Regions from separate parts of the Shewanella sp. BJSY2023SW005 genome, predicted to be linked through region 1. Evidence: predicted binding sites of a transcription regulator. Region 1 holds the regulator's gene; the other holds the start of a gene.
The links. Region 1 encodes MetJ, which represses methionine synthesis genes. Its sites were predicted from a motif close to TAGACGTCTAGACGTCTA; they were not measured.
Positions count from the first base shown of each region.

Region 1 (4,456 bases):
ATTGGTCACCACAGGGGCGCTTGCGGCATCACTCTTGGGGGCTATCAGGGTAAAGTCGGTATGCGAGGCGTAGCTCGAACGCACCGCCAGGCTGACATCGGTATTAAATAACGGCTGCAGGGTACGGCAATGCAGTACCGGGGAGCCGAGCCGCGCCAGGCGGTCGGCCTCAGCCAGCGACATGCTACTCAGCAATTTGGCATCGGCAATCTTGTTGGGATCGGCATTGAACACCCCTTCAACATCTGTCCAGATAGTGACCCTGTCGATATCGGCCAGGCTGGCTATAAGAGTGGCACTGAAGTCGGAGCCGTTGCGACCGAGCAACAGAGTTTCGCCTTGGCTATTGGCGCAGATAAAGCCGGTGATCACCAGGCGCTCATCGGGATGCTCGGCCAGCAGCCGCTGCACCCTTTCACGGGACTCATCGAGGCGAATCCTGGGTACTGCGCCCTCATCGGCAATCAATAAACTGCGGGCATCCACATGGGAAGCGGCAACACCGGACTCCCGCAGCAGCGCCGCCATCAGTCTGGCCGACCAGCGTTCGCCGAAACCCACCACCTGATTGCATTGGTATTCGCTGAGTTCAGGCAAGGACAATAAACTGGCCAGTTGCGCCTTATCTGTAGACAGACGCTCCCGCAGCTGGCGTGCCTGTTCATTGCCCAGCAGCTGTTCAATCAGATTCTGCTGATAACCGACAAGCACCTGTAGTTCTTCCTGCCACAGAGCGCCAGATTCCTTCAAGTTCAGCAGTTTATAGAGAAAATTGGTACTCTTGCCGGCGGCGGAAACCACCACAAGATCATCGGCATGACCATGGGTTAGCAAAATATGGGCGACCCGTCGGTAGCAATCGGCATCGGCGAGACTGGAACCGCCAAACTTATGTAGGTGACAACGTGCCATCTCAAGCTCCTTCAATTCAACAGTTTGCGGCTGCCGCCAATCCGGCGGCGATATCGTCCAGCAGATCCCGGCCATCCTCTATACCCACAGACAAGCGGATAAGCGTGTCTTTAATACCGGCTTCGGCGCGAGCCTCACTCGCCATGGCTCTGTGGGTCATGGTGGCGGGCACGGCCACCAGGCTCTCAACCCCTCCCAGGCTCTCGGCCACGGAAAACAGCTTGAGCGCGCCGAGGAAGGCAACCACCTGCGCCTCATCACCCTTGAGTTCAAAACTCAGCATAGCGCCAAAGCCACTCTGCTGCCTGGCGGCAATCTCATGACCTGGGTGGCTCTTAAGCCCCGGATAGTAAACTTTGTCTACCACGGGACTCTGGCTCAGCAGCGCCACTATGCGCTCGGCATTGGCCTGATGCTCGCGGATCCTCAGCGCCAGAGTACGCAGGCCACGCAGGGTCAGGTAGCTGTCGAAGGCGCCACCGCTCAGCCCGAGCGTGTTGGACCACCAGTGCAGCTGCTCTGCCAGTTCAGGATCTTTGGCAATCACGGCGCCGCCCACCACATCGCTGTGGCCATTGATGTATTTAGTGGTCGAGTGCACCACTATGTCGGCCCCCAACAGTAAAGGCTGTTGCAGCGCCGGCGATAAAAAAGTGTTGTCGACCACCACCAATGCGCCCTGCTGGTGGGCCGCCTCGGCAATAGCAGCAATATCCACTACCCGCAGCAGCGGATTGGACGGAGTCTCGAGCCACACCATGCGCGGCTTTTGCGCCATGGCAGCGGCGAGTGCTTGCGGGTCGGTTTGATCCAAAACCTGCAAGCGAAACTGGCCCTTGGCAGCCAGATTGGTGAACAGCCTATAGCTACCGCCATAACAGTCATGGGGCACCAACAAGAGGTCATCCGGCCCCAGCAGGTTGACCACCAGAGTAATGGCCGCCATGCCGGTCGCTGTGATTGCCGCACTGCAGCCCTGTTCCAGCTCCCCCAAGGCATCCCCCAGAATGGAGCGGGTAGGATTACCCGAGCGGCTGTAATCAAAGGCTCTTGGCTGAGTGTGGCCATCAAAGGCATAGTTGGTCGACAGATAGATGGGTGGCACCACGGCCCCGTGCTGGCTGTCTGATTCGATGCCCTGCCGGACCGCTGTGGTTGCTAATCGCCGCTCTGTCATAATCGACTCCTGAATGCTGAGGTTCGACACCATAAAGATGTCTGGACGTCTAAATCTAACCAATGACCATCCAGCCGTCAATAGGCATCAAGACGTTTGGACGTCCAAATGTATGGATTTCTGTTCATATTGCACAGATTTTGCAGGCAATCATTTGACTGTATCCTGTAAGGGTTTAAAATCTGCTGCGAATTAGTGAGATCACAGGTGAATCAATGACTGAATGGAATGGCGAATACATCAGCCCTTATGCCGAACACGGCAAGAAGAATGAGCAAGTGAAAAAAATCACTGTCTCTATTCCGTTGAAGGTGCTGAAAGTATTGACCGATGAGCGCACCCGGCGCCAGGTAAACAACCTGCGGCACGCCACAAACAGCGAACTGCTGTGCGAAGCCTTCCTGCATGCCTATACCGGCCAGCCACTGCCCAACGATGGGGATTTGTCCAAAGACAAACCCGACAGCATCCCGGAAGAGGCCAAGCGCATGATGGATGCCATGGGCATAGAATGGGAAGACATGGAGTAAGTGTGTTGTCCCTCAGAATTACCTTATAGTTGAACAAGGATCGCGGTGCGATCCTTGTCTTTTTTGGGGCTTGCGAATGTTGTCACTGATAGATCCCGTCACCCTGCTACTGGCGTCCCTGATCATATTTACCGGCGCCCTGACCCAGTCGTTGATAGGCTTTGGCTTGGCCGTGGTAGCCACACCTTTGCTGTATATCGTCGATCCGGAACTGGTTCCTGCCCCAGTTATCGCCATGGGGTTTTCCATCGCCCTGCTGACACTGGTACGCGAGCGTGGCCACCTGGAATTCAACGGCCTGCAATATGCCTTGTTGGGAAGGCTTCCCGGCGGCCTGATTGGCGCCACCCTGCTGTTGCTGGCGCCGCAGCCTATTCTGGGCTTGACCATAGCCCTGATTGTGGCCGTAGCCGTATTCCTCAGCCTTAGAAAGTACAGCATCAAGATCAACCGCCTCAGCCTGTTTATTGCCGGGATATTTTCCGGGATCTTCGGTACCGTGGCCGCCATAGGCGGACCGCCGATGGCCCTGCTGCTGGCGGGTAAGGATGCCAGTCAGTTCCGCGCAGCGCTGTCGGCCTTCTTCATCTTCAGCTCATTGATAGCCTTGATTATTCTCGGCTGTTTTGGCCTCTTGACCTTGAGACACCTATGGCTTTCGCTGTTGCTGCTGCCTTCGGTATTTCTCGGTTTTCTGGTGGCTGGCCGCTTGGTGGGCCGGGTGGATAAAGAGAAGACCCGAGTCCTGACGCTGGCGCTGTGCGCGTTGAGCGCCCTGTTGCTGACCATCAAATCAAGCCTGGCGCTCATCAACGGTTAATTTTAGAAGTGATAGCTGGTTTGCAGTACGCCGCCTATGGCGTCATCGCTGCCAAACATGCCGGTGAGATCCAGCCGGAAACTGTTGCCTATGGCGAACCCTGTCCCGAGTGAATAAAGATCGGCGGTGTGATCATTGAGATCCTGGCGATAACCGAGCCGTAAAGCAACCCAGTCGGTAGGCCGGTATTCACCGCCTAAACGCCAATAGCGGCTGCCCTCAAGCTCGGCAAACTTGTCGTCGTCGGTAAGATCCAAGTCGCTGCTGAGTGAAAAGGCTGCCCAGTCATAGGCCACCCCTGCGGTAACCATAGGTTTCACCTGATAGGTAAGCTGCACACCGCCGGCCTCTATGCTGCTCAAGTCCCGCTTGATGAGGTTGCGACCACTGACACCGATAACCAAACCATCCAATGGCTGGAATGCCAGACCAATATCCAGGTTAAAGCCAGTGTCATCGCTTCGATAATCATCATCGTTGAAATCATCGGCATCGAAGTTATTGGCGCTGACAGCATAATTAAAACTATCCAACCGTTGCAGCTTGGGAGTGACTCCCACTGTCACCGGCATGTTGACAATAGATAGCGGATAGCTCACGGCCACCCCGAGCTCGGAAACCGCCCCGGCCACCACTCGCCCCTGGGAGGTCAAATCTTGGATTTCCGGCGGATTATTGGGGTCCAGATTATCCAGGGCATCAATATCCGCGGCGGCGATTTCGGCTATTCCCAAGGCATCGAGATAACTCTTGAATACAAAGGCATAATTAAAACCATCCGAGGGCATGACCAACGCCATATTGATACCGGCACTGACGTAAGCGCTATTGCCCTGCAGCGATTGCAAGTCACCACTGAGGCGCTTTCGGTAGTCATCGATAGCCGCTGTGTCGGCGGCGTCTATGGCATTAACCAGGGCGTCATAGTTATCCTGCAGGGCATCAAACTTATCGATCATCTGATCTTTATCGGCGCCATCGGCGCCTATGGTTGGAATGAGTAAAATGAAGTCATTG
Region 1 covers NZ_JBKORJ010000026.1:3,239-7,694, forward strand. The annotation lists gene ACMHXI_RS07765 (bifunctional aspartate kinase/homoserine dehydrogenase II) at 1-912, opposite strand, end outside; gene metB (cystathionine gamma-synthase) at 929-2,089, opposite strand; gene metJ (met regulon transcriptional regulator MetJ) at 2,305-2,619, shown strand; gene ACMHXI_RS07780 (sulfite exporter TauE/SafE family protein) at 2,696-3,439, shown strand; gene traF (conjugal transfer protein TraF) at 3,442-4,456, opposite strand, start outside.

Region 2 (4,456 bases), on a different contig from region 1:
TATTGAGGATCAGGTTGCCGAGTTCTCTATGGTGACGTGCCAGCGTTTCGGCATCCATATTCATCCCGGGTATCAACTCGAAAAAAATAATGCCTGAATGGGCACCGAAGCGGCGGCCGAGATTGAGCTGCCTGGGTGCCATCATGATAAAGCCGTAGTGGTTGAGCATGCCGGTTTCCCGGTCGCGCATGGACAGCGACTCAATTCTGTGACTCTGGCATAAGAGCGCCAAGTCTTGCTGCAGCAGAATTTGGAACGGCTCCAGCATATAAGGGCTGATGTGTTGTTGTTCGTTGGCATGGGCATTGATGACACACAGGCAACCGAATACCGAGCCGTCGGGCCAGAGCACTGGCCGGGATAGAATCCCCAGGACATTGCTGAACTCTTTTGGGTTGTCATCATTGGTGGAGCGGGTGAGATCCAGATTGACGCCCTCGGGTGGGCTATCGACCATACGCTGGAATACACTTTCATCGGCAGAGAATACCTTGCCGGGCGGGAACCTGTGGCTGGCATCGGCGGCGCTGACAATGACTTCGAATCCCTGATCTGTCTTTTGCAGCACAAAGACTTTGTCGGCCTGGTAGTAACGTTTCATTAGCTCACATTGATGCATCCAGCGAATAAGGTTGAGTCTGTGGCTTTCATTTTCCAATAGGCTCTTGCCTGGGTCTATGGTATCCGGGAGCATATCTCTTCCTGAGTCGAGTGGCTTAAGTTCAACTTTAAGTGTGGAAGCAGTATGGGAATTTCGCAAATCGAGTGCGGCTGCAACAGGCTTTGGCTATAATGCGGCTTCTTTTATTGCTGAGCCTTTTTGATGCCAGAAACCATGCAATACCGCCAGGCTGAGGCGGCCGATGTTGAGACGATTGCCAGCCTGGAGCAGCGCTTCGGCCAGGATGAGTTGAGTGCCAGAGAGCGTACACGGGGCATGCAAGGGCAGGGCTTTTCGGCCAAGGAGCTTGAACCTCTGGTGGCCGCCGGTCATGTGTGGTTGGCGTTGGACGCGACTAAGGTAGTCGGTTATCTGATAACCGGCAGTTGGGATAAACTCAAGCATTCGCCTTTGTGTCAGGCCCTCTGTCGGCAACTGACCCAGAATCGCTTTGACCTGGGGCTGAACTGGCAGCAAACTCTGCATTACGGCCCGGTTTGGGTGCATCCTGATTATCGTGGCAAGGGCGTGTTTGATAAGCTTTACGGCGCCGCCAGAGCCAACATCAGTGCGCCTTGGCTGGCACTGATCGCCGAGGACAACGAGGCGTCTATACGAGCCCATAGCAGGGATGGCCGCATGCGCACCCTGGACTTTGTCACCCTTTGCGGCCGGGATTTTTATCTGCTGCTGGGCTAACAGCCGCTTTGACGCGGGAGAGCAAGATGCAAAACACGCCAGAAACCCTACTGCAAGCCTGTGAGTCGCGAAGGTTATCTGCCTGGGATAATGTCAGATACCTGGTGTCTGTCTTGACGCTGCAGGGCGAACAGGCAAAGGCCTTTGAAGCCCAAATCGATGGCAAGCCGCATTATCTGCTGCAAGCCTTGGGCGTCTGTTTCGACTGTGGGCGCAGCAACAGTTATCAGGTGCAGATCCGTCTGTTGACCGATACCGAATTCACTCCAATGAAAGTGTTGGATATCACGCCGCTATCGGCCGAGCAGTTGAGTTACCTCTGTATGGAAACGGCTCATTTCGATCACTGCTACTGAGTGTCAGCCCGGCAGATATAAAAAAACCGCCCTGAGGCGGTTTTTTTGCAAGCTGAGTCTATTACAGACCTGCGTCGGCGCGCAGGGCTTCAGCCTTGTTGGTTTGCTCCCATGGGAACTCATCACGGCCGAAGTGACCGTAAGCGGCGGTGCCTTGATAGATGGGACGCGCCAGATCCAGCATCTCGGTCAGGCCGTATGGGCGAAGATCGAAGTGCTGACGTACCAACTGGATAAGCAATTCTTGCGAGACTTTGCCGGTACCGAAGGTTTCCACACTGATGGAGGTCGGTTCGGCCACACCAATGGCGTAAGACACCTGGATTTCACAGCGATCCGCCAGACCGGCAGCCACTATGTTCTTGGCAACGTAACGGGCAGCGTAAGCGGCGCTACGGTCAACCTTGGATGGGTCTTTACCTGAGAAGGCGCCACCACCGTGACGGGCCATGCCGCCGTAGGTATCAACGATGATCTTGCGACCGGTCAAACCACAGTCACCCATAGGGCCACCGATAACGAAACGGCCGGTTGGGTTGATGAAGTACTTGGTGTCCTTGTTCAGCCACTGGGCAGGCAGTACCGGCTTGATGATGGTTTCCATCACGCCTTCCACCAGATCCGCCTGACTGACGCTGTCGCAATGCTGGGTAGAAAGTACCACGGCATCGATACCGACAATCTTGTTGTCTTCGTAGGCGAAAGTCACCTGAGACTTGGCATCGGGACGCAGCCAAGGCAGAGCGCCGCTCTTGCGTACTTCTGACTGGCGCTTAACCAACTGGTGAGCGTAAGTGATAGGAGCCGGCATCAGCACGTCAGTCTCATTGCTGGCGTAACCAAACATCAGACCCTGGTCACCGGCACCCTGTTCTTTGGGATCGGCGCGGTCTACACCCTGATTGATATCGGGGGACTGCTTGCCGATGGCGTTCAGTACCGCACAGCTGTCGGCATCAAAACCCATATCTGAGTGGGTATAACCAATATCGCGAACGGTTTTACGGGTCAGCTCTTCAATATCAACCCAGGCTGAGGTGGTGACTTCACCGGCCACCAGTACCATGCCTGTCTTGACCAAGGTTTCACAGGCTACACGGGCCTTGGGATCCTGAGCCAGAATCGCGTCGAGTACCGCATCAGAAATCTGATCGGCGATTTTATCTGGATGTCCTTCTGAGACCGACTCAGAGGTAAACAAGTGTTTTGCCATAATTCGGAAAATCTCGTCTTTGGAATTCAAACGTGTAGAAGCATCTACATCTAGACGGCCATTTTAGTTGAATTCAACCTGGATAACACCCCTTGTCGCAAATATTTGTGCGCCAAGACGCAGGAATGGGCGTGAACAACTAAAACCTTTTTTCACTGTTTTCAGCTATTTTGCTGAAATATGAAGGTTAAATTTGTCGCGGTTTCAGTGTTTTTTGTCTGCGATATAGATCCCATGCCTGAAGTGAAAGTTGTTTTTGAGCCTGATTACCGACCACTTTGTTGGGCGGGGGTTTTGTCTTTGTTGTGTAAGTGTAGGCGCCAGGTGAGCTTGTCGATATCAATGACGACCCGAGAGGGCGAATTTTATTTGCGTCCTTCTGCCCGGTGGGGGAAAATATGACTCCATTTTGCCCAAGACCTCTAAGAAATAAGCAGGAGAGAGCATGTCTTCCCGTAAAGAACTCGCTAACGCTATCCGTGTTTTAAGTATGGACGCAGTCCAAAAGGCCAATTCCGGCCACCCTGGGGCTCCCATGGGGATGGCTGATATTGCCGAAGTCCTGTGGCGGGATCACCTCAAGCACAACCCTGTGAACCCTCAATGGGCCGACCGCGACCGCTTTGTGCTGTCAAACGGCCATGGGTCCATGCTGCATTACTCACTGCTGCATCTGAGCGGTTATGATCTGGGCATTGACGATCTCAAGCAGTTCCGTCAGCTGCACTCTCGTACTCCGGGTCACCCTGAATATGGTTATGCCCCCGGCATCGAAACCACCACAGGGCCTCTGGGCCAAGGCATCACCAATGCCGTGGGGATGGCGATTGCAGAAAAGACTCTGGCGGCTCAGTTTAACCGCGAAGGTCACGATGTTGTCGATCACCACACTTATGTCTTCATGGGTGACGGCTGTCTGATGGAAGGTATCTCCCATGAGGCCTGCTCACTGGCTGGTACTCTGGGTCTTGGCAAACTGATCGCCTTCTGGGATGACAACGGTATCTCCATCGACGGTCATGTTGAAGGCTGGTTCAGCGATGATACTCCTAAGCGCTTTGAAGCCTACGGCTGGCACGTGGTTGCCGGTGTCGACGGTCACGACCCACAAGCTATCAACGCCGCCATCGAAGCCGCTAAGGCCGATCCACGTCCATCGCTGATCTGCTGCAAGACCGTCATAGGTTACGGTTCTCCCAACAAGTCCGGTTCTCACGATTGCCATGGTGCGCCGCTGGGTGATGCCGAAATTGCCGCCGCCCGTGAATTCCTGGGCTGGAAGCACGATCCATTTGTGATCCCATCTGAAATCTATGCTGCCTGGGATGCCAAGGAAACCGGTAAGGCCGCCGAAAGTAGCTGGAACGACAAGTTCGCCGCCTATGAAGCCGCTCACCCTGCGCTGGCCGCCGAGCTCAAGCGTCGCCTCAACGGTGAACTGCCTGCCAACTTTGACGCCGATGCCAAAGCCTACATAGAGCAGCTGCAGGCCAATCCTGCCAATATCGCTTCCCGCAAGGCCTCGCA
Region 2 covers NZ_JBKORJ010000027.1:102,248-106,703, reverse strand. The annotation lists gene ACMHXI_RS08810 (deoxycytidine triphosphate deaminase) at 1-694, opposite strand, end outside; gene ACMHXI_RS08805 (GNAT family N-acetyltransferase) at 824-1,360, shown strand; gene ACMHXI_RS08800 (hypothetical protein) at 1,387-1,716, shown strand; gene metK (methionine adenosyltransferase) at 1,778-2,929, opposite strand; gene tkt (transketolase) at 3,375-4,456, shown strand, end outside.
Region 2: a site for MetJ is predicted at 2,973-2,990, ahead of metK (methionine adenosyltransferase). Genes of this name have one in related genera too.